Regions from separate parts of the Streptomyces sp. NPDC001530 genome, predicted to be linked through region 3. Evidence: riboswitches for the same ligand, from Rfam matches in the RefSeq annotation. Region 3 holds a riboswitch; each other region holds the start of a gene.
What was found. A riboswitch is a leader RNA that binds a small molecule or an ion and turns the genes downstream of it on or off. The one in region 3 is predicted to bind cyclic di-AMP.

Region 1 (10,249 bases), on a different contig from region 3:
CCAACAACTGCACCGACCGGCATGTGCGGCGGTGGATCGCCGGGGACGTGCAATGGCCGTGGGCCAGCTACCTTCTTCCCCTTCAAGAGATCTTCGGACGCGGCCCGGAGGCCATGGGTTTCGTCCCGCGCAAGTCCTCACGCGTACTAGCCCCGCCTCGGCGGCCGGCGGCCGTGAAGGAGCAGCGCCCTGTGAGACGACGGGAGTTCATCGCGGTTGGCCTGGCCACCGCCCTAGGCCTGGACGCCATCCCCTCGGCCGGCCGTCTCGGTACGAGTGACGTCGAGCGGATCCGCGGTATCGTCCCCGCCTTGTACACCCACGATCACGCCCTCGGCGGGGGCGCCCTGCACGAGGTCGCCGCGCAGGCCCTCAGGCACGTCCACCATGCGCTCAACCACTGCACCTACGGGGAGCGTGTCGAGCGTGCCCTGTACGCCGCTACGGGGGATCTTGCCGCGTCCGCCGGCTGGTTCGCCTACGACGCGGGCAGGCAGGCGGAGGCGACCGGCCTGTACAACGAGGCGTTGCAGCACGGCATGCTCGCCGGGGACGGCATGCTGCAGGCGCGGGTGTGGTCCAACCTGGCGATGCAGGCCCGTCTCCTCGACCGTGATCAGGAGGCGCTGCGCATCGGCCGGGCCGCAGTCGAGACCCGCCAGGCCAAGGGCGATCCGTGGCTGATGGCGCTGCTCCACTGTCGCCAGGCCGTCGGGCATGCGCGCACTGGGGACCGCACTCGCGCCGAACGTTCCCTGGCCCGCGCTGAGACGGCCTATGACCGTGCGCAGGGCGAGCCCGCAGCCTGGCTGTCGTTCCTGACCCCTGCGGAACTGACAGGCCTTGCCGGGGCCGCACACCAGGCCCTCGGCCGCTACGAGCGGGCGCAGCAACTCACCGGCGCGGCCCTGGGCATGCTGGAGCCGCGCTTCGAGCGCAACCGGGTGTATTACACGGCGCAGCGAGCGCAGGCGCTTCTCGACGGCGGGGACATCGAGCAGGCGGTCACCGAGGCCGGGCAGGCGATCGCGATCGCAGGGCGGGTTCAGAGTGAACGGATTCAGGGGAAGCTCGGCGATCTGCGGCGGGACCTGCGGCGCTTCGCGCACGTGCACGCGGCGGCCGATTTCCTCGAGCAGACACGCCAGACAGGAGCGTGAAGCATGGACGGGCTGCGGCTGGAACGCAGGGACGCGACGGGCCTTGCTGATGTTCGGCACGAACTCCTCGATGTGTACGCGGAGATCTACGCGGACCGGCTCGGCGAGGAGTTCCACAGCATCGAGCGGTTCGACGAGCGGCTCGGCTGGAATACGGAAGTGCCCGGCTTCGCTGCGGTCGTCGGCTATCTCGACGACACCCCGATCGGCTACGCCTACGGCTGCACGCTGCCTGCTGACACCCGATGGTGGAACGGACTGCTCACCCCGGTGCCCGACGGTGCGATCGTCGAGACTGGCGCCCGCACATTCGCCCTGTCCGAGCTGATGGTCGTCGAGAAGCTCCGCGGTACGGGCGTGGCGCATCAGATCCACGACGAGCTTTTGCGCAGCCGGCCCGAGGAACGGGTGACGCTCCTCGTTGAGCGCGACCATCCGAAGGTCCGCGGCCTGTACGAGACGTGGGGCTACGAGTGGTTCGGCGAGGTGCAGCCCTTCACGGACGCGCCCCTGTACGACGCGATGGTGCTGAACCTGCACTGACCCCGGACATGACGAAGCGCGCCCTGCGCGGCTGTCATGACCGTGCAGGGGGCGTCTTCACGCGTACTCGCGGCGGGAGGGTCGAGTCCTGCAGCGAGCGGACCATTCCCGTTCCCGGGGTCGTCGGGCTGCGGTGCGCCGTCCTTGTGGCAGACGAGCGCGTCCGGGTCGTAGGACGGGACCTCGAGGTGGTAGCCGTCGGGGCAGGTCTGCCCGTCGCGACCGTCGGCGCCGTCGCTCCCATCCCTGCCCGGTGGACCGCTCGGCCCCGGGACGGTGGAGTCTGCCCCCGGCGGGCCGGGCGGTCCCGAGGGGCCGGGCGCTGTGGCGTCTGCGCCGTCCCGGCCGGGCGCCCCGGACGCGCCGGGCGACGGGATGATGGTGGGGGCAGGCTTCCGGGGATCGCCCTTGGGCCCCCGCGGCCCAGGGACGGGTACCGGCACTCTGGCCCGGTCGTCCAAGTCCTCGACCGCCATGGCGTGCGCCTTGATCCAGCTGGACTTGCCCGCGGCCGGCGGGCCGGTGACGACGTACAGCACGCTGCGTCGCCAGTCCCGTGAGGCTCGCTGCTGCGGCCGCGGCGCCATCCTGCTGCCCCTGGCGCTGTTGCACTTCCGGTGCGCCGAGCGGGCGTTGGCTGGGTCGAGGAGGTCGCCGCCTTTCAGCGCAGTGTGTCCGCGGTGGTGATTGTAGGTGTGCAGCCACTGCGGGAAGGCGTCGCGTCGTTCCTGTTCGCTGCGGTAGGGGCGGGCGCCTGACCTGCGGTCAAGCCGCCTTGGCCTGCCTGCGTTTGGCGGCGAGGATGGCGACGTCCTGTACTGCGTACCAGGGCTGTCGAGGGCTACGGGGGCCGAGCTGCTGCTCGGGGGTACTTCTCGGCGAGCGCGCGGGTGACGCGGCGGCCCTCTGGGACGTGGCTGGCGGGCAGGGACTCGATGAACTTGGCGCGCCGCTGGTACTCGGCGATCCCGGAGCGCAGCCCGGACAGGCCAGCCTCCAGGTCCTCGTCTTCGTCGCCGGACACGTAGCGGTGGCAGATGGGCTTGACGGAGTCGAGGTCGCCGGAGCCTTTCAGCTCGTGGATCCTCAGTTCGGCGGCGGGGTCGAGGGCGACGCCGAGGACGATGGCGAGCGCGCAAGACGTCTTGCCGGAACAACGGGCAGGCCCCGGCGTAGAGCTGACCTGGATATGAAAGGCCGCCCCGTCACCCAGGTGGCGGGCCTTTCTGCTCGGCCACTGCTCGTTCGAGTCCCACAGGGTCTACCGAGTACAGCGCCCCACCCGACTCAGGTCGGATGGGGCGCTGTTGTCGTTGTGGCGAGAACGGCGGGGGTGTCAGCCCGCGGTGAGTTCCGGGAGCGGGAGGGTGTGGTGGGTCTGGAGGACCTTCGCGCGGAGGTAGCGGACGTTGTGGGCCGTGGTGAAGACGCCGGTCGGGACGCGGTGGGAGACCGTGATGCCGAGGTCGCGGAGCTGGTCGGCCTTGTCGGGGTTGTTGGAGAGCAGGTCCAGGGAGTCGATGCCGAGGGCCTGGAGCATCTGGGCGGCGGCCGTGTAGTCGCGGTCGTCCTCGGGCAGGCCCAGCGCGGCGTTGGCGGCGTAGGTGTCGAGGCCTTGGTCCTGGAGGGCGTACGCGTCGAGCTTGTTGTAGAGGCCGATGCCGCGGCCCTCCTGGCGGAGGTACAGCAGCACGCCGCCCCGCTGTGCGATCTGCTCCACCGCCTCGCGCAGCTGCGGGCCGCAGTCGCAGCGGGCCGAGCCGAAGACGTCGCCGGTCAGGCACTCGGAGTGCAGCCGCACCAGCGGGTTGGCGCCGGGCTCGCCGAGGACGACGGCCAGGTGTTCCTTGCCGTCGGCGAGGCCGTGGAAGGTGACCAGCTCCGCGTCGACGGAGTAGCCGTCGCCGAAGCGCAGGGGCACGCGGACGCGGGTGCGCACGGTGGCGGTGGGGTAGTCGCGCATGTTGTCTCTCCGTCCAGCGGGTGCGTACGAGATGGTGCTTCAGATTTGAAGCACACCCTCGGACGGAGACCGTACCCGATGCTTCAAAGTTCAAGCAATAGCTTTTACGGTGTCTCGCGGATCACGCGGTCAGCGCCTCGCTGCGGTCGCTGCGGTCGCTGCAGTGCCTCACTGTGCGCACTGCGGACAAGCGCCTCACTGTGCGCACTGCGAAGAAGAACGTCGCCGCCACGGCAGATCTTCCCCGCCGACCCCGGGATCTTCGCCCTGGATCGCCCGCGCGATGCTCTCGCAGATCTCCTCCAACTGCCCCACCTGCTCGGGGGTCAGATGGTTGAAGACCGCCGACCGCACCGTCTCCGCATGCCCTGGCGCCGTCCGCTCCAGGATGGCCATGCCTTCGTCCGTGAGGATGGCGACATGGCCCCGCTTGTCGGTGGGGCAGCCCTCGCGCCGTACCGTGCCGTCCTTCTCCAGCCGCGTCACCGCGTACGTCAGCCGGCTGCGGGTGATCTTCAGGATCTCGGCGAGCTCGGTCATCCGCAGCCGCCGGTCCGGCGCCTCGGACAGCATGGCCAGGATGGAGTAGTAAAGGTGGGGCATGCCCGCCTCCGCCTGGAGCTGGCGGTCGATGGTGTCCTCCAGGAGCGAGGAGGCGGCGACGTACGAGCGCCAGGCGCGCTGTTCGGCGGGGGAGAGCCAGCGGGTCGTCATGCGTACAGTCTAGGTATTGTTTAAAAATTGAACCACTAGGACTTCATTCGCTGAGTCATGTCACGTCGTCCGAGTCGTACCGAGTCGTACGGATCGAGCCGTACCGAGTCGTCCAGTCGAACCTGCGAGAGCTGGAGGGTCCGCCCCCATGCCCCATCCCTACGTCCTGTTGTCCGCCGCCGTCTCCCTCGACGGCTTCCTGGACGACACCGGTCCCGAGCGGCTGCTGCTCTCGAGCCCGGCCGACTTCGACCGGGTCGACGAGGTACGGGCCTCCAGCGACGCGATCCTGGTCGGCGCGGGCACGATCCGCTCGGACAACCCGCGGCTCCTGGTCAACTCGGCCGAGCGGCGCGCGGCGCGGGTCGCCGCCGGGCGCCCCGAGTACCCGCTGAAGGTCACCGTCAGCGGATCCGGCGACCTGGACCCGGCGGCGCAGTTCTGGCACACGGGCGGCGAGAAGGTCGTCTACACGACGGACAAGGGGGCGGCCAGGGCGGCCGATGCCCTGCGCGGGCTGGACGACGGGCTCGGCGTCGAGCTGGTGTCCACGGGGGCCGAACTCGACTGGCGGGTGCTGCTGGAACACCTCCATGACGTACGCGGTGTGCGCCGCCTCATGGTCGAAGGCGGCGGGCGGGTGCACACCCAGCTGATGCGCGAGGGGCTCGCGGACGAACTGCAGCTCGCCGTCGCGCCACTGTTCGTCGGCGAGCCGGACGCGCCGCGGCTCTTCGGGCCGGGGGCGTATCCCCCCGGGCGCATGCGGCTGGTGGAGACACGGCCCGTCGGGGACGTCGTCCTCATCCGGTACGTCCCCACCGCACCCGGCGCCGGGGCGCTCGCCTCCGCCGCGGACCGGCACTGGCTGGCGCTCGCGTGCGAGCTGGCGGAGCTGTGTCCGCCCTCGGAGACCGCGTTCAGCGTGGGCGCGGTGGTGGTGGCCGCCGACGGGACCGAACTGGCGCGGGGACACTCCCGTGAGGGCGGCGACTTTGTGGTCCATGCCGAGGAGGCGGCGCTCGCCAAGATCGACCCCGCCGATCCGCGCCTCGGCTCCGCCACGGTGTACAGCAGCCTGGAGCCCTGTGCCCGGCGGGCCTCGCGGCCGGCGCCGTGCGCCCGGCTGATCCTCGACGCGGGTGTGCGACGGGTGGTCACCGCGTGGCGTGAGCCCGACACGTTCGTCGCCGGGGCCGACGGGAACGCGCTCCTCGCGGCCGCGGGCGCCGACGTGGTCGTACTCCCGGAGTACGAGGAGCGGGCCAAGGCGCCCAATCGGCACCTTCTGGGATAAATCCCTTGCTTGGGAGTGCCTGTGGAGTGCCTGCGAAGTGTCTGCGCGGGGGTGCGTTTAAACGTGTGTGCTTTGGGTCCCGCGAATGGCGTACACTGGTTTCAACGACGCGGGGTGGAGCAGCTCGGTAGCTCGCTGGGCTCATAACCCAGAGGTCGCAGGTTCAAATCCTGTCCCCGCTACTGAAGGCCAAGGGCCGGAACTCGGATTCACGAGTTCCGGCCCTTGGTGTTTCCCGGCCGTCACCGCCCGGGTGCGACCGGGCGGTGACGGTGCTGTTGAGGGCCCCTGTCCAGCGTTCTTGATCGTTATCACCTGGGGTGATCGGACGGTGCCCCTCCGCATAACAACTGACGCACCGTTAGTTGAGTGGATGTTTATGAGGCGTGGTCAACTCGCCCGTTTTTCGCCGCTGGTGACCCGTAAGTCCTGGCCAAAAGCGTTAATGATCAGTCCGAACAGCTTGGAATCCGGTACCCGCGTCTATTAACGTTCGATAACGCAGCGCGGTCGTCCCAGCCGTCACAAGAGGCGGCTCCGTGCGCACGCGCCGAATCCCGCAAGGGAGCCGGGGAACCACCAACTTGGGGTGAATCGAGCGTCTTCCACGGTGGAACAAACCGTGGTTGACGCGCGTAGGAGACCTTCCTGCTCCGAACCCGTCAGCTAACCCGGTAGGCGAGAAGGAAGGAAAGGAGCGCGCCCACGTGGCGTCCAACCGGCCTGCCCAGCAAACCTCGTTCGCGCCGAACGACACCCAGCCCTTCGGCTACGCGTACGGCAACGACGAGGGTCCCTGGGAGGAGTGGAATCCCACCGAGGATTCCGTCCGTCCCGTTCGCGGCCGGCACCGCGTCAGCAAGCAGCGCGGCGGAGGACTCGCCCGCAGCTCCACGGTTCTCGGCGTAGGCGTCATCGCCGCTGTCGGCGCGGGCGGCATGGCCACCGCGGCGCCCGGCAAGCCTCCGGTGTCGATCTCGCTGCCCGACCTGTCGTCGGTCACCGACTCCGCCAAGGCCCTGATATCCGACGCCGAATCCAGCGCACCCAAGGGTTCCGCCACCCCGCTCACCAGCGCCGGTCTGACCAGCGCCGACGCCGCGCAGGGCAGCACGGACGCGGGCGAGGCCCTGCGCGCCCGCATCATGCAGCAGGCCGAGTCGCAGCAGGACCAGGTCGACAGCGCCGCCCAGGAGGCCGCCGAGGCCGCCGCCGCGAAGCAGGCCGTCGCGCTCGCCGCCAAGGAGCAGGACGAGGCAGAGGCCAAGGCCGCCGCCGCCAAGAAGAAGGCGGAGGAGGAGGCCAAGGCGAAGGCCGAGGCGGAGCGCCTCGCCGAACTCGCCAAGAGCTACTCGCTGCCCACCTCCTCGTACACGATCACGTCGACCTTCGGGCAGGCCGGCTCCATGTGGTCCTCGGGCTACCACACCGGCCTGGACTTCGCCGCGCCCACCGGCACGCTGCTCAAGGCGATCCACAGCGGCACCATCACGGAGGCGGGCTGGGCCGGCGCGTACGGTTACCGCACGATCCTCACCCTCGAGGACGGCACGGAGCTGTGGTACAACCACCAGTCGTCGATCGGAGTCAGCGTCGGGCAGAAGGTCACCACGGGTGACGTCATCGGGCGCGTGGGCGCGACCGGCAATGTCACCGGGCCGCATCTGCACCTGGAGGTCCACCCCGACGGCGGGGACGCGATCGACCCGATGGCGTGGCTGCGCAGCAAGGGCCTCACCCCCTGAGCCGACGCTCGCCTCGAACCCCTGAGCCAGCCGGCTCTCGCCCCAGCTCCTGAGCCGGCTCTCGGCTTCAGCCCCCTGAGTTGATGCTCGCCTCAAAGCGTTGAGTCGACGCTGGCCTCAACCCTCTGAGGCCGACTCTCTTCGAACCCGGCCCGGTTCTCTTCTGATCCCCGGCGGTCCTGACGACACCCCCCCGACGTCAGGGCTGCCGGTCAGGCGTTTGCGGAATTCATGAATCCGGTACGGCGTTGGATTCGACCATGACTTCTCTGCGCAAGCTCGGTTCCTCCGACCTCGAGGTCTTCCCGCTCTCCCTCGGCGGCAACGTCTTCGGCTGGACCGCCGATGAGGCCCAGTCCTTCGCTGTGCTCGACGCGTACACGGCCGTCGGCGGCAACTTCGTCGACACCGCCGACTCGTACTCGGCGTGGATCGAGGGCAACAAGGGCGGTGAGTCCGAGACCATCATCGGCAAGTGGCTCAAGGCCCGCGGCAACCGTTCGGACGTCGTGGTGGCCACCAAGGTCAGCCAGCACCCCGAGTACCCGGGGCTGTCCGGTGCCAACATCAAGGCCGCGGCCGACGCGTCCCTGCGCCGTCTGGACACCGATTACATCGACCTCTACTACACGCACTTCGACAAGCCGGAGGTGCCGGTCGAGGAGATCATCGGTGCGCTCGACGAGCTGGTGAAGGCGGGCAAGGTGCGGCACATCGCCGCCTCCAACATCTCGCCCGAGCGGCTCCAGGAGTCCCTGGAGTTCTCCGACCGCGAGGGCCTCGCGCGCTACGTCGCCCTTCAGCCGCACTACAACCTCGTCTCGCGCGACACCTACGAGGGCGCTCTTCGGGACGTCGCCTCACGCTCCGGCCTAGCGGCCGTCCCGTACTACGCCCTCGCGTCCGGGTTCCTCACCGGCAAGTACCGCCCGGGTGCGACGGTCGACAGTGCGCGTGCGCAGGGCGCCGGCAAGCACCTGGAGACGGAGCGTGGCCGGAAGGTCCTTGCCGCCCTCGACGAGGTCGCCCAGGCCCATGACGCCCCGATCGCCACGGTCGCCCTCGCCTGGCTCGCCGCCCAGCCGACGGTCGCGGCGCCGATCGCTTCCGCGCGGACCGTTGAGCAGCTGCCGGCGCTGCTCGGGGTGGCGGACCTGGCCCTTACGGCCGCGGAGCTGACGAAGCTGACGGAGGCGTCGGCGTAACCGCCGAGTGTTTTCGCCCCCGCCGCCCCTACCCATTCCCGTCCCTTGGGGGCTCCACCCCCAAACCCCCGCCAAGGGGCTCCGCCCCCTGGACCCCCATCGGCCTTGACGGCCTCGTCCTCATACGCCGGACGGGCTAAGGACTTTCCAGCGCCGGCCCGGGGGAAGTTTCAGCCCGTCCGGCGTTTGAGGACGAGCGCGAAGCGCGATACGGGAGTCTGGGGCGGAGCCCCAGGTACGGGACGGGTAGGGGCGGAGGGGGCGAAAAACTACGAGCGGTACGGGTTGTACGCGGGATACGGCGCCGCAGGCCCGTAGAGCCGGCCGGGCCCGTGCGGCTGGCCGGGCCCGGTCGGTTGGGCGGGCCCATACGGTTGGGCGTGGCTCACGTACCCGTACGCGGGCCACGGCTGCGGATACGCGAGCACCGGAGCCGTCGCCCGCGCGGCGTACGCCAGCGCCGGCCGAGCAACCTCCCGCCGCCGCCACAGCTCATCGAGCAACTCCCGCTCCCGTACGACGAAGTCGGCACCCGCCCGCCCCCGCCGCCCCCGGTGACGCAGGAACGCCAGCGAGGTCGCGTACGCCTCGTACTCCGCGACCGAGCGAGCCGCACCCTTCCCGAAGTGATGGCCGGCCCACTCGCGGGCGAGCCGCCGCGCCCGCATCGAGCCGAGGACGTACGGCTCCGTCGCGGTCAGCCACCCGGCGACGGCGTACGCGGGCAGTTCCGAGCGGATGGTGCGCAGCTCCCGCTGCCGGGTCCAGACGGCCAGCCAGGTGAGCAGCCCGAACGCGGGCACCATGAACGCCGCGTACACCGCGAAGAAACCGTACTCCCCGAAGTTCGACGAGCCGTTCCACGCGGAGTGCATGCCCATGGCGAGCAGCAGCCCGCCGAGGGGGAGCAGGACGCGGCGCAGATGCTGGCGCTCGGCGGACAGCGCGGCGATGCCGAAGCCGATGCCGGTCAGCACGGTGAACAGTGGGTGCGCGAAGGGCGACATCACCACGCGGACGAAGAAGGTCGCGGCGGTCACGGACGCGAGCCCGCGCTCGCCGCTGAGCTGGTCGGTGCCGAATGCGGTGCCGAGGTAGAGGATGTTCTCGGTGAACGCGAAGCCGGTGGCGGTGACCCCGGCTATCACCACCCCGTCGACGATCCCGGTGAAGTCCCGTCTGCGGAAGAGGAAGACCAGCAGGACGGCCGCCGCCTTCGCGGACTCCTCGACGATGGGCGCTATGACGGTCGCGCCGAGGGTGTTGGCGTGGGACGGATCCGCGGTCGCGGTCGCTATCCATCTGGTCGCGAAACTGTTCGCGACGATCGCGATGAGCGCGGCCGCGCAGGCTCCCCAGGCGAAGGAGAAGATCAGGTTCCGCCAGGGGCCGGGTTCGACCCGGTCCAGCCACCGGAAGGCGGCTATGAGGAGCGGCACGGGGAACACGGCGAGGCCGAGGCCCACCAGAAAGCCCTCGGTGCCGGTCTGTTCGCGGACGAGGGCGAGGATGACGAGCCCGGACATGGCGAGCAGGGTGATCAGCGCGCCGTACCGCACCCATCTGCGCTGCCACCAGTGGGCGTGCCGCAGCGGCGCACCGCCGGTGGGGCCGCTGGGGTG
Region 2 (10,249 bases), on a different contig from region 3:
CCTGGCGGAGGCGGAGGAGCTGCTCGCCGCGCGCGGGGTCATCGTGCTGCCGGACGTGGTGGTCAACTCCGGGACGAACGCCTGGTGGTGGTGGACGCTGTTCGGCGACATCGGCGCCGACGCGGACGAGGCGTTCGCGTACACGCGGCGCTCCATGCGCGCCCTGATCGACCAGATGCTGGCCCGCGCGGAGGCCGACGGGACGACGCCGCGGGCCGCCGCGCATGCCATCGTCGCCGACCGGCTGCCGGTGATCGCGGAGCGGTTCGGGTGGTACCGATGACGGACGAGGCGCCCCTGGCCGCCCTCTTCGACCCGCGCTCGGTGGCCGTGGTGGGTGCCTCCGACGACCCCGCGAAATGGGGCTACTGGCTGGCGAGAGGCGCCCTTTCGGGACGCGAGCGCCGGGCGGTGCATCTGGTGAACCGGCGCGGCGGCGGCCTCGACGGCGTGCCCTTCCGGCCCGGTCTGGCCGATCTGCCCGACGCGCCCGAGCATGTCGTGGTGGCGGTGCCGGCGCCGTTCGTACGTCCCGCCGTCGCCGAAGGGCTCGCCGCGGGCGCCCGCTGCTTCACGGTGATCACCTCGGGCAGCGGCACGGCCGATGAGCGCGCGCTCGCCGAGCTGGTGACCGGCGGCGGGGCACGGCTGCTCGGCCCCAACTGCGTGACTCCTCCCCCCGGATAAATCCGGGGGGCTTCTCCTATCCTTGGCACACGGCTACTGACTGAACGAGCAGTCAGTAGTGGCCGTACTTTGGGCCCCGCCTCGCGACAGTGTCAAGGGGTCGCGAGCGCCTGTCGTGCCCGTGTCGGAGCCGCTGTGTAGGGTTGCCGCGTGGCGAGAGTGCGGTTGAGCGTGGCGGAGCGGCGCGAGGAGTTGCTGCGGGCCGCCGTCGAGCAGATCGAGGCGCGGGGCGTGTCGGCGGTGCGGATCGCCGACGTGGCCTCGGCGCTCGGGGTGAGCAACGCGCTGGTGCTGTACCACTTCTCGACGAAGGAGAAGCTGGTGGCCGCCGCGTTCACGTACGCGGCCGAGGACGACCTCGCCCATCTGCGCAAGCTGCTCGGCCGCCGCACGACGGCGCTGCGGCGGCTGCGAGCCGCCGTGCGCTGGTACGCGCCGACGGGCCAGGCCAAGGGCTGGCGGCTGTGGATCGAGGGCTGGGCGGCGGCGCTGCGCGAGCCCGCGCTGCGGGAGGTCACACGTGATCTCGACAAGCAGTGGAAGGCCGCGATCACCGAGGTGATCGCGGAGGGAGTGGCCGCGGGCGAGTTCCTCTGCCCGGATCCCACGGGGGCGGCCCTCCGCCTCACGGCGCTCCTCGACGGCCTGGCCGTCCAGATGACGGCGTACGCCGGAGCGGTGTCGCGGGCGCGGACCCACGAGTGGGTGGACGAGGCGCTCGCGCGCGAACTCGGACTCGAGCGTGAGGCGTTGGCGGCGGCGGTGCGCTGAGCCGCGCACCCGCAGACGCTGCGGCTACGGTATCCGTCTGGCCTGAAGGCCCTCAGGCGTCGGCCGTCTCCCTCCAGCTCAGTCCAGCTCGTACACCGCCGTAAGCGTGATCGTGTCGCGGATCTCGCCGGGAGCGACCGGCACACCCGTCCCGCCCTGGTCGAAGGCGGCTGCCGCCACGCGTACCGGGCGGGATTCGCCGCTGCTGTCCTCGGTGAGGGAGACGAGTCGGCCGAGGCGGTGGCCGCTGAGGCGGGCGTATTGGAGTGCCTTGGTGTGGGCGTCGTCGTGCGCGGCCTCGCGGGCGCGGGCGTGCAGCGGGGCGGGGTCGGCGATGTCGAAGGCTACGGAATGGATGCGGCCCGCGTTGCCGGTCGCGTCGGTGACGGCCTGCAGGACCGCCCCCGTCTTGCCGATGTCACGGACCTTCACCGAGAACGACTGCGCGGCCTGGTAGCGCGTCAACTTGGAGACACCGTTCTGGTCCTCGTAGACCGGGGACAGCGAGAGGCTCTCGGTACGGATGTCGCGCTCCTCGACGCCTTGGGCGCGTACGGCATCGAGCAGGGCGTTGGCCGCGGTGGTCTGTGCGGCGAGCGCCTCTTTCGAGGTCTTCGCGGTGACGTCGACGCCCGCGCCGATGAGCGCGAGGTCCGGCGTGGCGGTGGCGCTGCCCTGGCCGGTGACGGTGACCGTCGAGGGGCTGGGCTCGGCGCTGAGCGCGGGGCGTGCGGACAGCGCGAACGCCGGTGCCGTCGCGGCCTGCGGAAGGGTGAGGGCGAGGAGGGTCGCGGCGAGTGCGGTGGACGCGCGGAGGGCGGGCATGCGGAGTCTCCTTCGGGCGCCGCCCCTCGAGACGTCGGGGCGGTTCGCGGTCATCCCAGCACCGCCGACCGCGCCCCGCCCCGCGCCACTCCCGCGCTGTCACCTCACCGGTCGAGCCACCGGCGGTCCCTCCGATGCGGCGACTCAGGCCACCGACTCGATCCGCATCTTGATGTCGTCGGGCGAAAGCGCACCCTTGGCCGCCACATGGTCCCCCGACGACTCCCCGCGCAACCGCCGCCCGATCCACGGGACCAGGTACTCGCGCGCCCAGTGGATGTCGTCGCGGCGCACTTCGAGCGTGCCGCGCGGCGGCAGCGGCGGCCAGGGCTGGTCCGGGTCGGCCGGTACGTCGAGACCGAGCACCTGACCGGCGCGGAGAGCCACACGCGTGTGGCCCTCGGGCGACAAGTGCAACCGGTCGCCGTCCCAGGCGCGGCGGTCCTGGATCGTCTTGAGTGACCACAGGTCGAGGACGGGACATCCGTAGCGGTCGGCGATGGCCCGCACATGTCCGTTGTACGTGGCGATCTTGCCGCGCAGATGCTTCAGCACGGGCACGCCACGGGTGTCGAAGCCGGTGGTCACCATCACGGTGCCGACGGCGGGGGTGAGTTCGGCGATCGCGCGCTCGAAGCGCTCCGCGACCTCGTCGGGGTCGGTGCCGGGCCGGATGATGTCGTTGCCGCCCGCACAGAAGGAGACCAGGTCCGGCGCCAACTCCTTGGCCCGCTGGAGCTGGTCCTCGACGATCTGGTCGAGCAGTTTGCCGCGCACGGCGAGATTGGTGTAGTTGAAGTCGCCCTCGGGCCGCCGGTCCGCGAGAAGTACCGCGAACCGGTCGGCCCAACCGACAAAGGCCCCGTCAGGACCGGGGTCGCCGACGCCCTCGGTGAAGCTGTCCCCCACCGCCACGTACGACCCGATCACTGATCTGTTGTCACTCTTCGAATCGTCTGCCACATCGGGCCATGATTCACCTTCGGATGTGAGCTACGCGACCGTAGGGAAGGGTTGACGGATGGTGAGATAAGCCACGCGTCAAGTGTTGTCCAAACCCGGAATAAGCCCCTGATCAGGGACGTTGATACAGCCGCCACACACGGAAGTCGGAGATCCGGAAGTGGCTCCACACGGTGCGGAACGCGAAGTGCCCACTTGTGTAAGGCTCCGGGTCGGTGTAGTCGAAGACCAACCGCCCGTTGTTCCACCATCGCACGACGGAGCCGTCCGAGACGATCCGGACGCGGTGCGGCTCGTTCGCCGTGAGCAGCGGCTCCGTGTAGTCGTAGATCAGCGGCCGGACACCGGCCTCACCGACGTAGCGGCGCAGCCGTGTCGTGGTGTTCGAGTTGGCGCCGTATCCGACGTAGTACGTCTTGAGGTAGTCGTATGCGGCGAGGGTGCCGTCCCGGGGCGTGGCGAAGAGGTCGTCCGGGGAGCGTACGTCGACGGCGTTCCAGAAGTTGTTCAGGTCGGAGACCCGGTCGTTGACGCCGCCCGCGGAGACGGGTGTGGCCGTGTACTCGATGACGTACGGCCCTTCGAGCTTGCGCTTGAACCAGACCGTCGCGCCACTCGGTACGTCGATCTCCAGGACACCGCGCGAGGCCGTGACCTTGCCGCCGTCCTGCAACTCGGTGGCCCACTGGCCCAGGCCGTGCCGGAAGTCGTCTGCGGCGATCAACTGTCCGCGGCGGTGGGTCGGTGCGGCGCTCGCGGCGGTGGCCGGGAGCAGCGCCGACAGGGCGGCACCGGCGGCCAGGGTTCCAAAGACTCTGCGGGTCGTCATGGGACTCCATCCGTACGAGGGATCGTGGTGATCGCGGGCTTCGACACCCGCCGGGCCTCGGTGCCACCAGGCGCTCACACCGAACTCGGCTTCTCCTCATGACCGTTGACGACAGCGTTCCGTACCCCTGGTGATCGAGGAGAGCGACGAGCCGAACGGCCACGTTGCGAAGCAGGGACCTCCGAAAGTATAGAAAGCGCTTGCGGGGATCGCTGTGACACTGTTCCGCTCGTGGATCGCCCATGAGGGTGCCGGAGGGGTCGCTCACGCAACACCGAAGGCCGGACCCCGGGGATCATGGGGTCCGGCCTTCGGCGGCTGTCCTGCCTCGAGAGGCAGAGAGTCCTGCCCGTCAAGGGCAGGAAGTCAGGAAGCGGGGTCAGCCAACGGCGACACCGTGCGCACGCAGGTACGCCACCGGGTCAACGTCCGAGCCGTAGTTCGGCGTGGTGCGGATCTCGAAGTGCAGGTGCGGTCCGGTGACATTGCCGGTCGCGCCGGAGAGGCCGACCTGCTGGCCCTCGGTCACGCTCTGGCCCGCCGAGACGGAGAGCGCGGACATGTGGGCGTACTGGGAGTACTGGCCGTCGGCGTGCCGGATGACGACCTGGTTGCCGTAGGCGCCGCCCCAGCCGGCCGAGACGACGGTGCCCGAGGCGATGGCCTTGATCGTGGTGCCGGTCGGGACCACGAAGTCCACGCCGGTGTGGTAGCCGCTGGACCACATGCTGCCCGCCACCTTGTAGGCGGTACCGACGGTGGCGCCCGCGACCGGCAGGGTGTAGCCGGAACCGCTGCCGGCGGACGCGGTGTTGGCGGCCGTCGTGGTGGTCTTGGCGGGCTTCGCGGCCGAGGGCGTCGTCTTGGTCGACGACTGGGTGGCTCCGCCCGAGGCGGCCTTCTTGCCGAGCGTCAGCTTCAGGCCGGGGTGGATCAGCGACGGGTCGCTGCCGATGGCCGAGCGGTTGTCGGAGTAGAGCCTCTTCCAGCCACCCGTGACGTTCTGCTCGTCAGCGATCTTCGAGAGATAGTCACCGGCCTTCACCCGGTAGGTCTTGGTCCCGGCCGCCTTTTTCGCGGCCGTGGGAGCGGCGGCGGCGGTCTTCGCGGGGTTTTCGGCAGTCTGCGCGACAGCGGCGGTCGGGGTCGCGGCGTGGGCGCCGGTGGCTCCCATCAGAGGCAGCGCGAGCGCGGCGCCGCCGGTTCCGGCCACGGCGATCGAGCGGGTGAAACGCTGGGACTTGGGACGGCGGTGCTTACCCTTCGCGGGCATGACGAATTCCTCTCCGGCGCCTGCGAGGTGAGCTGTCGGGTGCGGGCTGGAGATGCCCGGCCGTGCGCATGCACGGCTATACCCCTAGCCGTTCCGGAGACCGGAACAGGCGTGGTACCTGCGGGTCCCCCGCTCCTGCCGTGTGCGGGTGAGTGAGCGAATTCCGGGCGGCGGCAGGATTGGGCGTCCGTCCGGATTGAGGGCGAACGTAAGCGAGATGAGAGCGTGTCGACAACCATGCGGCTTTTCTGTACGCGCGCCTTTCTTGATCCATGCCGGAATTCCCGTCACCCTCTGTGGATTGACGATCTTTCCGACTTCTCAATCCGCCTTGGAATTCGGGCGGGTTGAGAAAGGAGGACCGCAACGCATCGTCACGAATATGACGCTCCTCACGCACGTCCACACACGTCGCTTTATTCCAGGGCCAGTTGGAATTAAGGCGCCAATTCGGACAGAACAGTCACATGCGACGCAGTCGGATAACCGTCGCATCAAGGTCCCCGCGCAGCCCCGTCCGTATCCCGTGATGCAGCAGCACCGCACCCCGGTGCACTTCGCCCGTTTCGCGGCACTCATACGCTTGTGTCGGGTCGAGTCCACGCAGCCGGAGCGGGGCGACCGGCTCGCCGTGACGCTGGGCCTGGAGCCAGGCGAGGACGACGGTCTCGTCGCCGTGGACGTACTGCACCGCGCTCAGCCCGCCCTCCGGGGGTCGCAGCCGGTAGAGGTCGCCGCGCTGCACGACGGGCCGGATCTCTTTGTAAAGCCCCACCCAGTCCCGCGCCTCGGCGAGTTCCTCCTCACTCCACTCGCTCAGGTCTCCGCCGACGCCGAGCACCCCGGCCATGGCGCTCACGAAGCGGAACCGCAGCGAGCTGACTCGCCCGTTGAGCTGCGTGTTCGGACTGTCCGTGACCCAGGCGGCCATGACCCGGGCCGGGTGGATCTGGCTGAAGCCGTGCTGAATGGCGAGCCGGTCGAGCGGGTCGGTGTTGTCGGAGGTCCACACCTGGTCCGTACGCGCCATGATCCCGAGATCGATGCGGCCGCCACCGCCGGAGCAGGACTCGAAGGCGACTCCCGGGTGCGCGGCCCGCAGCCGGTCGAGGAGGGCGTACAAGGCCTCCACGTGCTCGACCCACAGCTTCTGCGGGTAGCGCTCGCCGGGCCAACCCGCGTCCGTGAAGCAGCGGTTGAAGTCCCACTTCACATAGTCGATCGGGGCGCTGGAGAGCAGGCCGTCGAGCTGCTCCCACAGGTACTCCTGGACGTCCGGGCGGGCGAGGTTCAGTACGAGCTGATTGCGGTACTCCGTCCTGGTTCGCCCCGGCTGGAACTGCACCCAGTCCGGGTGCGCGCGGTACAGCTCACTGTCCGGATTGACCATTTCCGGCTCGACCCAGATCCCGAATTGCATACGCAGCGCGTGCACGTAGTCGCCGAGCGGCTTGAGCCCGCCCGGGAAACGGTCCGGGTTGGGCGTCCAGTCGCCGAGCCCGGCCCGGTCGCTGGTCCGCGCCCCGAACCAGCCGTCGTCGACCACGAACAGCTCGACCCCCATCGCGGCGGCCCGCCGCGCGAGCACCCCCTGCTGGTCCTCGGAGATGTCGAACGTGGTGGCCTCCCAGGAGTTGAACAGCACCGGCCGGTCCTGGTCCGCGTCCGGGATGACGTACGCGCGCTGGTAGGCGTGCCAGGCCCGGCTCGCCCCGCCGAAGCCGCCGTCGCTCCACAGTCCGGCGAAGACGGGGGTCGTGAACGACTCCCCCGGCTCCAGGCGCACCAGCCCGGAGTCGTCGTACCCCGCGCCGCCGGAGATCTGTACGCGCGCGTCGGGCAGTTGGGCCACGGAGATCCGCCACGAGCCCGACCAGCCGAGCGCGCACCCGTACACCTCGCCGCTCTCCTCCGTCGCCTCGCTGTCGAGCGCGACCCACGGCAGATGCTGGTGCCCGGTGTGCCCGCGCCGGCTGCCGATGACCTTCTCACCGTAGGTGAGGGCGGAGCGCACGAGCCGGGACTCTGCCGCCCATCGCCCGTGCAGCTGGGACAGCCGCCAGCCGTCGCGCTCGGGCAGCGTCCAGGTCGCGGAGTCGGCGCGCAGCAGCTCCAGGGCGGGGCCTTCGTTGGCCAGGGTGACCCAGCGCTCGATGACGTCGCCGCGCATCCGGTAGTGCAGCGTGATGCCGAGCCCGGAGTCCGAGAAGCGCAACCGCAGCTCGTCACCGTCCGCCCGGTACTCCTCGAAGCGCCACTCGGTGCCGCGCCGCTCGTCCGTCCGCACGGAGAGGGCGGGGCGGACGAAGCGGGGGCCGCCCTCGACCGGGTACTCCTCGTGCCCGTCGAGCGGGGATTCGAAGGGCCAGTACTGCGGCGCGGGCATGGCGGCGAGCGCCTCGGCGTCGGCGAGCGTGACCCGTGGGCCCCAATGCAGGTGCAGCAGCTCGTCGCGTTCGGTGAGCCGTAGTGCGTAGCCGCTCATCGGCCCCGAGAGAAGCCAGGTACGACCGTCCGAGCCGACCTCGATCATCAGTCCCCCACAGATTCGAACACGTACGATCAGGCCCCAACATCATCATGGCTCGGCGCCTCGGAGGCAACGCCTGTGGACAACTCATTGCCCGAGGAACCCATGTCGTATCGTCGAGAGCGCAACCCGTCGACTAGCGCCGCCCAGCGAAGCCGAGCAGCGCCGACGGCCGAATGGGAGGAGCCCCAGTGACGCAGCAGGTCCCGTCGACCGAGCCCGAGCTGGCCGGAGTGCGCAACTTCCGGGACGTGGGCGGCCTGCCCACCGTGGACGGCCGGCGCGTGCAGCACGGGCAGCTGTTCCGCAGCGGCCACCTGGCGCACGCCACCGAGGAGGACGCCGCGTTCCTCGCCTCCCTGGGCCTGCACACGATCTTCGACTTCCGCAATGCCTCGGACCAGAAGCTGGAGGGCCCGGACGTCGAGCTGCCGGGCGTGCGGAACGTGAATCTTCCGCTGACCGACCCGGCCGACGGCGCCGAGTTCTGGAAGATGGTCCGCGACGGCGAGATCGACCAGCTGCGCTCGATCCTCGGGGACGGCCAGGCCGCGCACCGCATGATCACCTCGTACCGCACGATCATCAAGGAGCGCACGACCGAGCACTCCCAGGTGCTGCACGCGCTGGCCGACGACAGCGTGCCCGCGCTGATGCACTGTGCGGCGGGCAAGGACCGCGCGGGCCTGTCGATAGCTGTGGCGCTCCTCGCCCTCGGTGTCGAGCGCGACGCGATCGTGGCCGACTACCTGGAGTCCAACGCCACGCACCGCCGCTACAAGGTGCACCGCAGCAGCAGCTCCGCCTCCGCCTACTCCCCGGAGGTCATGGAGCTGCTCAGCCCGCTGTTCGACGCGCGCACCGAATACCTGACGGCGGCCTTCGAGACGATCGAGGAGACCTGGGGCGGCGTCGACGCCTACCTGGAGCAGGCGCTGCGGATCACCCCCGAACTGCGGGAGCGACTGCGCGAGCGCCTGCTGGACTGAGCCCCGAAGGGGATCTAGTGGCTCTGCGCCCCCAGCGTGAACAGTAGGTAGATGAAGGCCGCGAAGACGTGGCCGACGGCGATATAGATGATCAGTCGTATCCACAGGGAGCGCGGGAACCGCTCCTCCATGGACCGTCGCGTGCCGGGTTCCGTGGGTTCGGTCATGACGTCTCTCCCGAGGTCGGGTGCCCCGTCGCCGGGCCGAGGCACAGCGCGGCGGTGGGGCTCTGCAGCAGGGTGTGGACAAACAGGAGCTCGGCTCCGGCGTGATCGGCGGCGGCGATGCGGTGCGGGGTGAGCGAGTCGAAGTGCGCGCTGTCGCCCGGCGCGAGCAGGTGCGCGGCGTCCCCGAGGCGCAGCCGCAGCCGCCCCCGGAGGACGTACAGCCACTCCTCGCCGGGGTGGACGCGCACGATGTCGCCCTGCGAGCCGTACGGGACGTGCACCCGCAGGGCCTGCATGCCCCGACTCGGGGCACCGGCCTGCCAGTACGTCCAGCCGCCCGCACCGGTCGGCTCCATGTCGGCGGCGCGCACGATCGCGTCACGTTCGGCGACCGTCTCGCCGAGCAGTTCGGAAACGGTCGTACCGTAGATACGGGCGAGCGCGAGCAGCATCGGCAGCGAGGGCTGGCGCTGCCCGGTTTCCAGGCGCGAGAGATGGGCGGGCGAGAGCCCGGCGGCGCGGGACGCGGCCTCCAGGGTCAGGGAGGCACGACGGCGCAGCTCACGCAGTTGGGGTGCGACGACGGGAAGCTCGGTGGACGGTTCCTCGGTCTCCCCCGGTTCGGCAGGGCTCATGCCTTCCATTGAGCCCGAACATTACCTCTAGGGCAAATTTCTTGCCCCAGAGGCAAAAAGTACGAGCAACCTCAGCGGTTCGCCACCGCCTGCTTCACCAGCGTCTTCCCGAAGTCCCACATCAGCCCGCCCCCGCTGTGCGCGTCGTCCATCACGGCGGTGAAGGCCTCGACGAAGCGGTCCACGTCCCGCTCGCCGATGATCAGCGGCGGGATCAGCTTGATCACCTCCAGATGGTCGCCGGAGACCTGGGTGAGGATGCGGTGCCGTTGCAGCAGAGGGACGACCACCATCTGCGCGAACAGGCCCTTGCGCGCGGCCTGCAGCATCGCCCAGCGGCTGCGCAGCTTCAGCGAGGTGGGCCGCCCGAACTCGATGCCGATCATCAGGCCCCGGCCGCGTACGTCACTCAGCAGCTCGTATTTGTCGGTCAGCGCCGCGAGCCGGGACTTGAGCTGCTCGCCCGTGGCGCGCGCGTTGGCGACGATCTGCTCGTTCTCCATGACCGACAGCACGGCGAGACCGGCCGCCATGGCCTGCGCGTTCGACCCGAAGCTCGCCGAGTGCACGAGGACCCGGT
Region 3 (10,249 bases):
GCTCCGAACATACTGATCATCTCGGCGGGCCAGCTGCCGGCCTGACCGCTGAAGATCATCTGCAGTGCCTCGCGCTGCGCGTCGTCGGCCCTCTCGTCGAAGAAGACGGCCGCGTACGCGTCGGAGTGCTCGGCCCACACATTGCCGACGAACGAGCTGAGCATCAGCACATTGAGGCCTTCCAGCGGCACATCGCCGTAGTGCCCCTCCCGTATGTGCCAGGCCAGGACTCCGTCGCAGTCACCGTAGGTGGGAGGCTGCGCGAACGAGCATGGGCACGGCACATCGCACTTGCAGGTGTCGAACCAGTCCCCGGACACATGCCACTGCGGAACAGCGCTTGCCGTCTCAGCCATGTCATCGCCTCCTCGCGGCCTGCACCGGGTGATCGGGTGGTCGGTCATCTCGCGGGGACACATCGCCGTGGGACACCGCATCCGCTCGCAGACGCGGGTCATCAGCTCCATTCTCCGTCCCGTTCTCGCAGGCAATCCAAGAACTCCCGGGCAGCGCGGCCACCGCGCGATCGGGCGGCTTCTGTGGTGACCTGGAATCGCGTTCCGTAACCGGGCATCCCTCGCTGCGCCCATGCGGCCCGGCAATCTCCTCCCCGCCCGCGAGATGACCGTCGCCTGGTCCCTGATGCTGGTGCTCGCCCTGCTTGCATGGCTCCTTGTCGTGGGGCAGGCCGACGACACCGGGGTGGGACCGGGGACGATGGGCCTCGGCCTGCCGCTGTTCCTGCTGCTCTGGGTGATCATGACGATCGCCATGATGTTCCCGTCCGTGGCGCCGGTGGCGGTCACCTGGGCCCGGGCCATCGGGCGTCAGTCGTCCGGTGCCGCCCGCGCGGCCCGGATCGCCCAGTTCGCGGGCGGATACCTGATCGCCTGGGCGGCATTCGGGCTCGTCGTGTACGGGATCCTCACCGCGACCGGCGATCTGGTCGACAGCCACCCCGAAACCGGGCGCTGGATCGGCGCCGGAGCCTTCCTGCTCGCCGGACTCCACCAGTTCACTCCGCTCAAGAACCTCTGTCTGCGCCACTGCCGAAGCCCCGTGGGCCAGCTCGTGCGCTACGCCGGTTACCGGCCGGGCGCCCGCGATCTGCGCGTCGGCGCCCACCACGGGCTCTACTGTGTCGGCTGCTGCTGGGCGCTCATGATCGTCCTCGTGCCGCTGGGCACCATGAACATCGCGGCGATGGCCGGACTCGCGGTCGTCATCTTCATCGAGAAGCTGTGGCGGCTGGGACCGGTGTTCAGCGCCGTCGTCGGTGTCGTGTTCCTGGTCCTGGCCGTACTGGCGCCGTTCCAGAGTTGGCTGCTGCCAGGACTGGAGCATTCCGGGCCGTCGATGCAGCCGATGACGTGACGGCAGTTCCGGACCGTCGATGCAGCCGATGACGTGACCATCAACTCCGGGCGCGCGACCGCCCGTTCGCCGCCGCCGCCGTATGGACGTCGTGTGGGCCTGGGGACAGCCAGTACGACGAAGGTCACAAATACATATCGGACACTTCGCGCTTCAACCTTCACACGAGGCACACAAATTGGCTAAGTTGACGGGCAGGCCGCACGACTCCCTCCGGCGAACCCCGCCGGTTCGCGCGGCCGCCGCCGCATCCGGTGCACCCCCGTGGCAGCCGGAGCCGGGGACCCGACGACCCGGGGTGAATCGGCCCAACTGCCCAGCAGGGCAAGGGCCGTAGGGCATACCTTCCGGAACCGTCGGCCCGAACCCGACAGCCGACTCGGTAGGCGGAGCACGGAAGGAGCGCGTCTCCCATGGCGCCGGAACGAACCGTCACGCCTCGCCCGGCAGACGAGCCGAGTCGCGAAGAGGTCCGGCAGCGGATCAGCAGCCTCTACGACCAGGCCGAGAACGCCACCGGGAACTACAACGCGACCCGCGCGATGACCACGGGAACGCGCAGGCGCGTCAATCCGGTGCCCGACAACGAGCGCGGGCGCACCGACACCGCCCTCGACGACGTCACCAGGCAGTGGTTCGACGTGGGGCGCGCGCAGTTGGGCCCGACCGTGCCCGCACGGCTGCCGGCCGACAGGATGCCGAACCGCCCGGCCGAGACGCGACCCGCACGCCCGGCGGAACGTCCGGACGCCGCACCCACCCACCGCGAGCTGGAGGCTGCCGCCCGAGCCGTCCCGGAGTTGACCGCCGGGCCTGCCGCCGGGATGGCTGCCGGTCCCGCGGCGGAGTTGACCGCCAGGGCCGTCGCGGCGCTGCCGGCCGCGCCGGGGACACGGCAGGAAGCCGCCAAGGCCCTGCCCGCACCGGCCGCCGAGCCGCAGCGGACTTCATTGAAGACGTCCAAGGAGCAGATCCAGCAAAAGATCGCAACGGCCCGTGAGTTGCTCTCCAGGCACGTCGCACAGCAGAGCGCTGCGATCGACTCCCGGCCGGCAGTGGACGCCTGGCGTACCGCCGAGGAGCCGGGCCTCCTCCAGGCCGGAGACGAGTGGCACCAACAGCAAGCGGCCACCCCCATCACGGACACGTTCATCTCCGACACGTTCATCACGGACACGTTCAGCGCCGCGGGCATGCCCATCGGCGCGGACAGCGCAGCGGACACCGGGTACGGCAGGAAGGCCGCGAAGGCACTCGCCTTTGCCCGTGGGCAGATCGGCAGGCCGTGCGTCTGGGGCGCGTCCGGACCGGACTCGTACGACTGCTCCAGTCTCACCCAGGCCGCCTGGAAGACCGCCGGGGTCGCACTCCCGCGCACCGCGCACGAGCAGGCGACCGTCGGCACGGCGATCCCCCTCGCCGACATCCGCCCCGGCGACCTGATCTTCTTCTACGGCAACGTCAGCCACGTCGGCCTCTACATCGGCAACGGCATGATGATCCACGCCCCGAGCCCGGGGGCCTATGTACGCGAAGAGTCGATCTTCTACGCCGGAGAGTCGACGATCCACAGCGCGACACGGCCGGCGTGAAGCCCTGCGGCCTCCCGGGATGAGTTTCCGCGCACGTGTGGCGCGCGCGTGGCGCACGTGTGGCCGCACGTGTGGCGTCGAAGGACCACGAGACACGTCGAACGACGAGCTGGTCCGCGAGGACTTCCTCGACAGCTTCGACTCGCTGGAGGAGTACGTGCGGCAGCTGGACATACGGGCGCAGCTGGCCCCGGTGGGTGAGCCGGACGTGGCCGGCGTCGCCCAACTCACCCAACGCGCAACGGGTTCACGCGGGTCCCCGACCACAACGGCACGGACACGGCGGTCTTCCGCCACGACCTCGCCGACATCGCCTCGCTGCCGGAGTACGTCCATCTCAACTCGATCATCGGGGAGTTGAGCTCGTGAACGGGATGGCTCGCCACCCGACCGGCGCTCCCCACGGCGGGCGCGCCTGCCGGATGGCCAGGCGGCAAGGAGACGAGGCGTCAGCGCCGTCTCCCCACCGCCTCTTCGACCGGCCGCTTCTCAGCAGATCCTCGGCAGCTGTTCCCCGATCGGCATATCGACCACTCGGGTGCCGCCCAGCCCGGTGCGGGCCACCACCATGCCGGGATGGGCGTCCACGACCTCGCCGATGATCCTGGACTCCGTACCCAGCGGATGCGCCCGCATCGCGTCCAGTACGGCGTCGGCGTGCTCGCGAGGGACAAAGGCCACCAGCTTGCCCTCATTGGCGACGTACATGGGGTCCAGGCCCAGCACGGCGCAGGCGTTGGCGACGGCGGGCGGTACGGGGACGTCGCGCTCCCGGATGACGACCCCGGTGCCCGAGGCCGCCGCGATCTCGTTCAGCGCGGCCGCCAGCCCGCCCCGCGTGGGATCGCGCAGTACGTGCAGATCCGGGGTGACGGCGAGCATGGCTTCGACCAGACCTCCGAGCGCCGCGCAGTCGCTCTCGATCTCCACACCGAATTCCAGGCCCTCGCGCACGGACATGATCGCCACGCCGTGCACGCCGATCGCGCCGCTGACCATCACGACATCGCCGGGCACGACCCGCTGCGGACGCAGGTCGACGCCCGCCGGGATGAGCCCGATACCAGCCGTGTTGACGAAGATCCCATCGCCGTGACCGGCCTCCACCACCTTGGTGTCGCCGGTCGCCACCTCGACGCCCGCGGCCCGCGCCGCCGCACCGAGCGCCTCGGCCACGCGGGCGACGGTCTCCATCTCGACGCCTTCCTCCAGGATGAAGCCGCAGGAGAGGTAGGCGGCCCGGGCTCCGCTCATGGCGAGATCGTTGACGGTGCCGTTGACGGCGAGGTCGCCGATGCTGCCGCCGGGGAAGAACAGCGGGCGTACGACGAACGAGTCGGTGGAGAAGGCCAGTCGGAGGCCGCCGAGCGACAACGCGGCGGCGTCGCCCGACTGAGCGAGCACGTCTCCCCCGTAGGCGGGCGCGAAGATGTGCTGGACCAGCTCCGCGGAGAGCGCCCCGCCTCCGCCGTGGCCCATGACGATGCGGGACTGGTCGCGCAGCGGAGCCGGGCAGGTCCAGGCCGCCGGGTCCAGGGAGGGCGTGATCAGGTCGGTGGTGTCAGACAACGGGGGTCGCCTCCCGGGGCGCGGGGGTGATGTCCAGGCGCCGGTAGAGGTAGTACGCGGCGCAGGCGCCCTCGCTGGAGACCATCGTGGCTCCGAGCGGGGTCCGGGGTGTGCAGAGGGTGCCGAACGCCTCGCACTGGTGCGGCTTGAGCAGGCCCTGCAGGACCTCGCCGCTGCGGCATGCGGCCGGTTCCCGGGTCCGGATGCCGTCGACCGAGAAACGGTACTCGGCGTCGTAGTCACGGTATTTCGGGGACAGCCGCCAGCCGCTGTCGGGGATCACACCGATACCGCGCCAGGCCCGGTCGGTGACCTCGAAGACGTCCTCCAGCATGGCCCGCGCGGCCGGGTTCCCCTCCGGGCGGACGGCACGGGGGTAGGCGTTGTCGACGGTGTGTTCACCGCGCTCCAGCTGCGCCACGGTCCGGCGCACACCTTCCAGGATGTCCAGGGGCTCGAATCCTGTGACGACGATGGGGACGCGGAAGCGCTCCGCCAGCTCCGGGTACTCCCCCACGCCCATCACGCTGCACACGTGCCCGGCCGCCAGGAAGCCCTGGACCCGGCAGCTCGGGGACCGCATGATCGCCTCGATGGCGGGCGGCACGCGCACATGGGACACCAAGAGGCTGAAGTTCGGGATGCCGAGCCTGCGGGCCTGATACACCGTCATCGCGTTGGGAGGCGCGGTCGTCTCGAAGCCGATGCCGAAGAACACCACCTCGCGGTCGGGGTTCTGCTGGGCGATCCGCAGGGCGTCGAGCGGCGAGTAGACGACCCGCACGTCGCCGCCTTCGCCGCGTACCTGGAAGAGGTCGCGTCCGGTGCCGGGCACGCGCAGCATGTCGCCGAAGGAACAGAAGGTCACCCCCGGGCGGGAGGCGATCTCCAGTGCCTTGTCGATGACCTCCAGGGGGGTCACACACACGGGGCAGCCGGGGCCGTGGATCAACTCGACCTGGTCCGGCAGGAGTTGGTCGATGCCGTGGCGGATGATGGTGTGCGTCTGGCCTCCGCAGACCTCCATCAGCGACCACGGTCTGGTCACCGTGGAGTGGATGTCGTCGAGCAGCCGACGCGCCAGGTCCGGGTCCTGGAACTCGTCGATGTACTTCACTTCCGCGCCTCCTCTCCCGCGGGCGGCAGGGCTGCGCCCGCCTCCGCGGCCATGTCCCAGGGGTCGCCGAACTCCTCCTGCAGCATGCCGAGGGTGGCGAAGAGCTCGAGCGTCTGCTTCGCCGATTCCTCGTCGAGGCGCTGCAGGGCGAATCCGACGTGGACGATGGCGTACTCACCGACCTGGAGGTCGGGCAGGTACTCCAGGCACACCTCCTTGACCACACCGCCGAAGTCGACGTTGGCCATCCGGGTGCCGTCACGTTCCTCGATGTCCAGCACTCTGCCGGGTACCGCCAGGCACATGGGCCTCTCCTCGCTCTGGGTCGTGCGTCGTCGCCCGGCGCCGCCGGGTCGGTTCGTCAGTCGGTGGCTCGGGTACGGTCCTTGGCACGCGCGGCGACCACGAGCTGGCCGAGGGCCAGACCGCCGTCGCCCGGCGGGACCAGGTGGTGGCGCAGGACCGTGAAGCCGTCCGCGGCCAGGGCCGCCGCGCACGCGGAGGAGAGCAGGGAGTTGGCGAACACGCCGCCGGTCAGAGCGACCGTCTCCACTTCGTGCCGCTCTCGCGCCAGCGCACACATGTGGTGGACGAGTCCGGTGACGGCCCTGTGGAATCGGGACGCGACCAGGGCCGCTCCCGCGCCCGCTCGAAGGTCGTCGACGATCGCCGCGAGGACGGGGGCCGGATCCGCGACGAAAGGCGCCGCTTCCGCCACGCCGGGTGCGCCATCCGCCCCCGGCGCACCGCCACCCGGCTCGGCACCGGTATCCGCCCCCGGCGCACCGCCACCCGGCTCGGCACCGGTATCCGCCCACACCGCACCGCCGCCCAGCCCCGCACCCGCATCCGCCCACACCGCACCGCCGCCCAGCCCGGCACCGGCATCCGCCCGCACCCCGAACGCGTACGCCGCGCTGTCCCCGGCGGCTGCCGTCAGCGCGGCGGCCTCCAGCTCGACCGCCGCCTGGGCTTCGTATCCGGCCCGGTGGCAGACGCCCGCGAGGGACGACACGGCGTCGAAGAGCCGGCCCATGCTGGAGGTGGGGACGCAGTTCAGGTGTCGCTCCAACTGCCGTTCCAGCACCCGGCGTTCGTCGGGCGGGCAGGCGGCGACGCAGGCGAGGTCGTCCGACCAGCCGACCCCGGCCGCCCGCAGGTGGGCGAGCGCCATCCGGTACGGCCGGTGCACCGCGGCATCGCCGCCGGGCAGCGGCACGTACGCGAGATGCCCGAACCGAGTGAAGCCGTCGTAGTCCGCGAGCAGGATCTCCCCACCCCACACGGCCCCGTCGTCTCCGTAGCCGGTGCCGTCGAAGGCGACACCGATCACCGGCCGACTGCCGTCCAGGCCCTGTTCGGCCATCGCGGCGGCGACATGGGCGTGATGGTGCTGGACGCGCACGACGGGTCGGCCCGCCGCGTTCCGGTCGGCCCAACGTGCCGAGCGGTACCCGGGATGCCGGTCGGCCGCCAGCAGTTCCGGTCGTACCGGGGTGATCGACTCCAGTTGTACCGTGGCGCGCTCGAAGGCCCGCTGGGTGGCGAGGTCGTCCATGTCCCCGATGTGGGCGGAGAGCCAGGCCCGGCGGCCTTCGCCGAGGCAGAGCACGTTCTTGAGGTCCCCGCCGACGGCGAGGGCCGGGCGCACGGGCACCGGAAGGGTCAGTGGGAGGGGCGCGTAGCCGCGGGCGCGGCGCACCAGCAGCGGCTCGCCGTCGCACACGCGCACCACGGAGTCGTCGCACGGCACATGGATCGGCCGGTCGTGGGTGAGCCAGCCGTCGGCCAGGTGCGCCAGCCGCTCCAGCGCCTCCTGGTCGTCGGTGACGATCGGCTCACCGGACACATTGCCACTGGTCATGACGACCAGCCGGGGCCCGTCGGGTTCGCCGGGCAGGCCGAACAGCAGATGGTGCAGGGGGGTGTACGGCAGCATGACGCCGAGGTCGGGGCTGCCGGGTGCGACGGACGCGGCCGGACGTGGTGCCCCCGGCCCGACGAACGCCTCCGTACGGCGGCGCAGTAGCACGATGGGCCTGGTGGCACTGCCGAGCAGGCCCCGCTCCTCGGGACCGAGCCGGACGAGATGCTCGATGTCGTCGACGCTGCGGGCCATGACGGCGAACGGCTTGTCCCCCCTGCCCTTTCGGCGGCGCAGCAGGGCGACGGCTCCCGGATCCGTGGCATCGCAGGCCAGGTGGTAGCCGCCCAGTCCCTTGACCGCGAGGATCGCGCCGCTCGCCAGGAGTCCGCGCGCCTCGGCGACGGGATCCGCTTCCGGGGACACGTCTGCCGGTGGTCCGCCGAGGCCCTCTACGGGGACGAGCAGGCGCAGTCGCGGGCCGCAGGCCGGGCAGGCGACGGGTTGCGCGTGAAAGCGCCGGTCGGCCGGATCGGCGTACTCGCGGGCGCAGTCGGGGCACATCGGGAAGCCGGCCATGGTGGTGTGCGCCCGGTCGTAGGGCAGGCCGGTGACGATCGTGAACCGGGGGCCGCAGTGCGTGCAGTTGATGAAGGGATGGCGGTGGCGCCGGTCGGCGGGGTCGGCGAGTTCGCGCAGGCACTCGGCACAGGTCGCGGTGTCCGGGGGGATCAGCGTCCCGGCCGGTCCGTCCGTGCGGGAGGCGAGGATGGTGAACGCGGAGTCGCCGGTGGCGGGCACCTCTTGGTGGTGGACGGAGTCCACTCGTGCCAGCGGCGGTGTGTGCACGGCGATCCGGTCGCAGAACCGGGCGACGGCCGCGGGTGCTCCCTCGACTTCCGCGATGACGCCCTCGGGGGTGTTGGTCACGTGCCCGGTCAGGTCGAGGCCGGTGGCGAGGGTGTAGACGTACGGCCGGAAGCCGACGCCCTGGACCACGCCCCGTACGGTGACCCGACGGCGCAGCGGCGCTTCGGCGGCGACTGCGGTCGAGGACTGCGGACCGCTCACGAGCGGGACTGTGCCATGGCGCCGGAGCCGTGCGGGTGCTCATGGGTGTGATCGTGGGAGTACGAGGAGCCGTCGGGCCGACGCGCCATGACGGGAGTGTGGAGGGTGGCGCCGTCCGCGGCCGCCAGCGCCCGGTCGAGCAGGGCACCGACGCCCCGGTCCCGGCGGGCCGAGGTCAGCAGCACGTCCACCCCGGGGTTGACCCGTTCGACGTGCGCGCGGAACGCCGCCTCGTCGAATTCGACGGCCTCGGCGATGTCGGTCTTGGTGACCACCACCAGGTGGGCGAGGCCGAAGGCGGTGGGGTACTTCAGCGGCTTGTCCTCGCCCTCCGCCACGGAGGCGAGCACGACTCTCAGGGTCTCCCCGAGGTCGTAGGAGGCCGGGCAGACGAGGTTGCCGACGTTCTCCACGAACAGCAGCCGGATGCCGTCGGGCAGCCAGCCCTCCAGGTGGCGGCCGAGCATCCCGGCCTCCAGATGGCACAGCCCGTCCGTGAGGACCTGCTTGACCGGGACGCCCGAGCGCGCCAGCCGCTCCGCGTCGTTCTCGGTGGCAAGGTCGGCGGTGAGCGCCGCGACCGGCACGGACTGCTCCCGCGCCAGCACCAACTCCCGTTCCAGCAGGGCGGTCTTGCCGCTGCCTGGGCTGGACAGCAGATTGACGACCGTGGTGCCGCGGGCCGCCAGTGCGGCGCGCAGGGTGTGCGCGGTCGCGTCGTTCTTGGCGAGTACGGCCTGTTGCAGGTCGACCACACGGCACATGGTTCAGCGCTCCTCGGGGATCGGTTCGCGGGTGTGTGCGTGCGTCGGGCCGTCCTCCCAGTGCACACTGACGATCTGCAGCTCACGGCCCGACAGCAGGTCGGTGGTGGCCCCATCGCACCGCGGGCAGCTCAGCAGGGGCGGCATGCCGACGGCCCATTCGTGCGCGCACGGTGCGCAGCGGGCTCGTCCCGGCACCGCGTCGGTGACCAGTTCGGCGCCTTCCAGCACGGTCCCGGCGCAGGCCAGTTCGAAGCAGAAGGACAGGGCATCGGGTACGACACCGGCCAGCTCGCCCACTTGAAGTCGCACCGAGCGCACCGCCGTGACGGCTCCGGCCCGCTCCGCCGCCTCCTCCACCTGGCCGATCACGGCCAGCGCGATGGACATCTCGTGCATCGGTCTCCGTCCTGGCGGAGGCCGCTCGCCACCGACCGCCACCGAGCCGACCGGCCCGTCGGGCCAGGCGTCCGCCGCCCCTCATTAGAGGGGAGGCGGCACAGGGCGGCTGACCGGCACGCCGTCGCCGCCCGGCCGCGTACGCCGTTCGCCGCAGCGGCGAATTCGGCCGGGGGCCGGCTCACATGCGGCGCATCCGCAGGTAGCGTCTGATGTCGGGCAGGGACTGCACGACGACGGCGGCGACAGCGGCGGCCAGCGCGCCGCCCACGAGGGCTTTGATCATTCTGTCTCTCCTCACTTCGCGGCTTCGCCGGCCGTGGCCCGCGGCGCGGGCTCTCCCGGCTCCTCGGCGCGCAGCAACTCTTCGATCAGCCGGACGGCCTCCGGTACGGCGGCGGAGACCGGCGGGCTGAGACCGATGCCCTCCGCCACCGAGGCGGGTTCGCATCCCACCACCAGCGTGCGCCGCGGCGGCTGCCCGCCGGCTGCGGCACAG

Region 1: linked by a shared signal. The riboswitch ahead of ACFY0T_RS26185 (M23 family metallopeptidase) and the one ahead of ACFY0T_RS20995 (C40 family peptidase) in region 3 are both predicted to bind cyclic di-AMP.
Region 2: linked by a shared signal. The riboswitch ahead of ACFY0T_RS19155 (peptidoglycan DD-metalloendopeptidase family protein) and the one ahead of ACFY0T_RS20995 (C40 family peptidase) in region 3 are both predicted to bind cyclic di-AMP.

The regions. Positions count from the first base shown of each region.
Region 1 is NZ_JBIAVS010000012.1:320,319-330,567, forward strand. It holds gene ACFY0T_RS26145 (hypothetical protein) at 1-1,160, shown strand, start outside; gene ACFY0T_RS26150 (GNAT family N-acetyltransferase) at 1,164-1,703, shown strand; partial or broken gene ACFY0T_RS26155 (IS481 family transposase) at 2,360-2,518, opposite strand; gene ACFY0T_RS26160 (hypothetical protein) at 2,545-2,727, opposite strand; gene ribA (GTP cyclohydrolase II) at 3,040-3,666, opposite strand; gene ACFY0T_RS26170 (MarR family winged helix-turn-helix transcriptional regulator) at 3,862-4,380, opposite strand; gene ACFY0T_RS26175 (dihydrofolate reductase family protein) at 4,529-5,677, shown strand; tRNA gene ACFY0T_RS26180 (tRNA-Met) at 5,786-5,859, shown strand; cyclic di-AMP (ydaO/yuaA leader) riboswitch at 6,216-6,373, shown strand; gene ACFY0T_RS26185 (M23 family metallopeptidase) at 6,385-7,422, shown strand; gene ACFY0T_RS26190 (aldo/keto reductase) at 7,683-8,627, shown strand; gene ACFY0T_RS26195 (PrsW family intramembrane metalloprotease) at 8,897-10,249, opposite strand, start outside.
Region 2 is NZ_JBIAVS010000008.1:423,222-433,470, reverse strand. It holds gene ACFY0T_RS19185 (Glu/Leu/Phe/Val dehydrogenase dimerization domain-containing protein) at 1-283, shown strand, start outside; gene ACFY0T_RS19180 (CoA-binding protein) at 280-687, shown strand; gene ACFY0T_RS19175 (TetR/AcrR family transcriptional regulator) at 838-1,458, shown strand; gene ACFY0T_RS19170 (SIMPL domain-containing protein) at 1,537-2,283, opposite strand; gene ACFY0T_RS19165 (SGNH/GDSL hydrolase family protein) at 2,428-3,213, opposite strand; gene ACFY0T_RS19160 (DUF6250 domain-containing protein) at 3,359-4,075, opposite strand; gene ACFY0T_RS19155 (peptidoglycan DD-metalloendopeptidase family protein) at 4,455-5,348, opposite strand; cyclic di-AMP (ydaO/yuaA leader) riboswitch at 5,353-5,517, opposite strand; gene ACFY0T_RS19150 (alpha-galactosidase) at 5,812-7,881, opposite strand; gene ACFY0T_RS19145 (tyrosine-protein phosphatase) at 8,070-8,867, shown strand; gene ACFY0T_RS19140 (DUF6126 family protein) at 8,882-8,998, opposite strand; gene ACFY0T_RS19135 (helix-turn-helix domain-containing protein) at 9,031-9,669, opposite strand; gene ACFY0T_RS19130 (aspartate aminotransferase family protein) at 9,741-10,249, opposite strand, start outside.
Region 3 is NZ_JBIAVS010000010.1:456-10,704, forward strand. It holds gene ACFY0T_RS20985 (DUF1326 domain-containing protein) at 1-356, opposite strand, end outside; gene ACFY0T_RS20990 (DUF2182 domain-containing protein) at 589-1,374, shown strand; cyclic di-AMP (ydaO/yuaA leader) riboswitch at 1,618-1,763, shown strand; gene ACFY0T_RS20995 (C40 family peptidase) at 1,788-2,966, shown strand; gene hypE (hydrogenase expression/formation protein HypE) at 3,456-4,535, opposite strand; gene hypD (hydrogenase formation protein HypD) at 4,528-5,652, opposite strand; gene ACFY0T_RS21010 (HypC/HybG/HupF family hydrogenase formation chaperone) at 5,649-5,957, opposite strand; gene hypF (carbamoyltransferase HypF) at 6,014-8,587, opposite strand; gene hypB (hydrogenase nickel incorporation protein HypB) at 8,584-9,351, opposite strand; gene hypA (hydrogenase maturation nickel metallochaperone HypA) at 9,355-9,750, opposite strand; gene ACFY0T_RS21030 (DUF6893 family small protein) at 9,932-10,036, opposite strand; gene ACFY0T_RS21035 (hydrogenase maturation protease) at 10,048-10,249, opposite strand, start outside.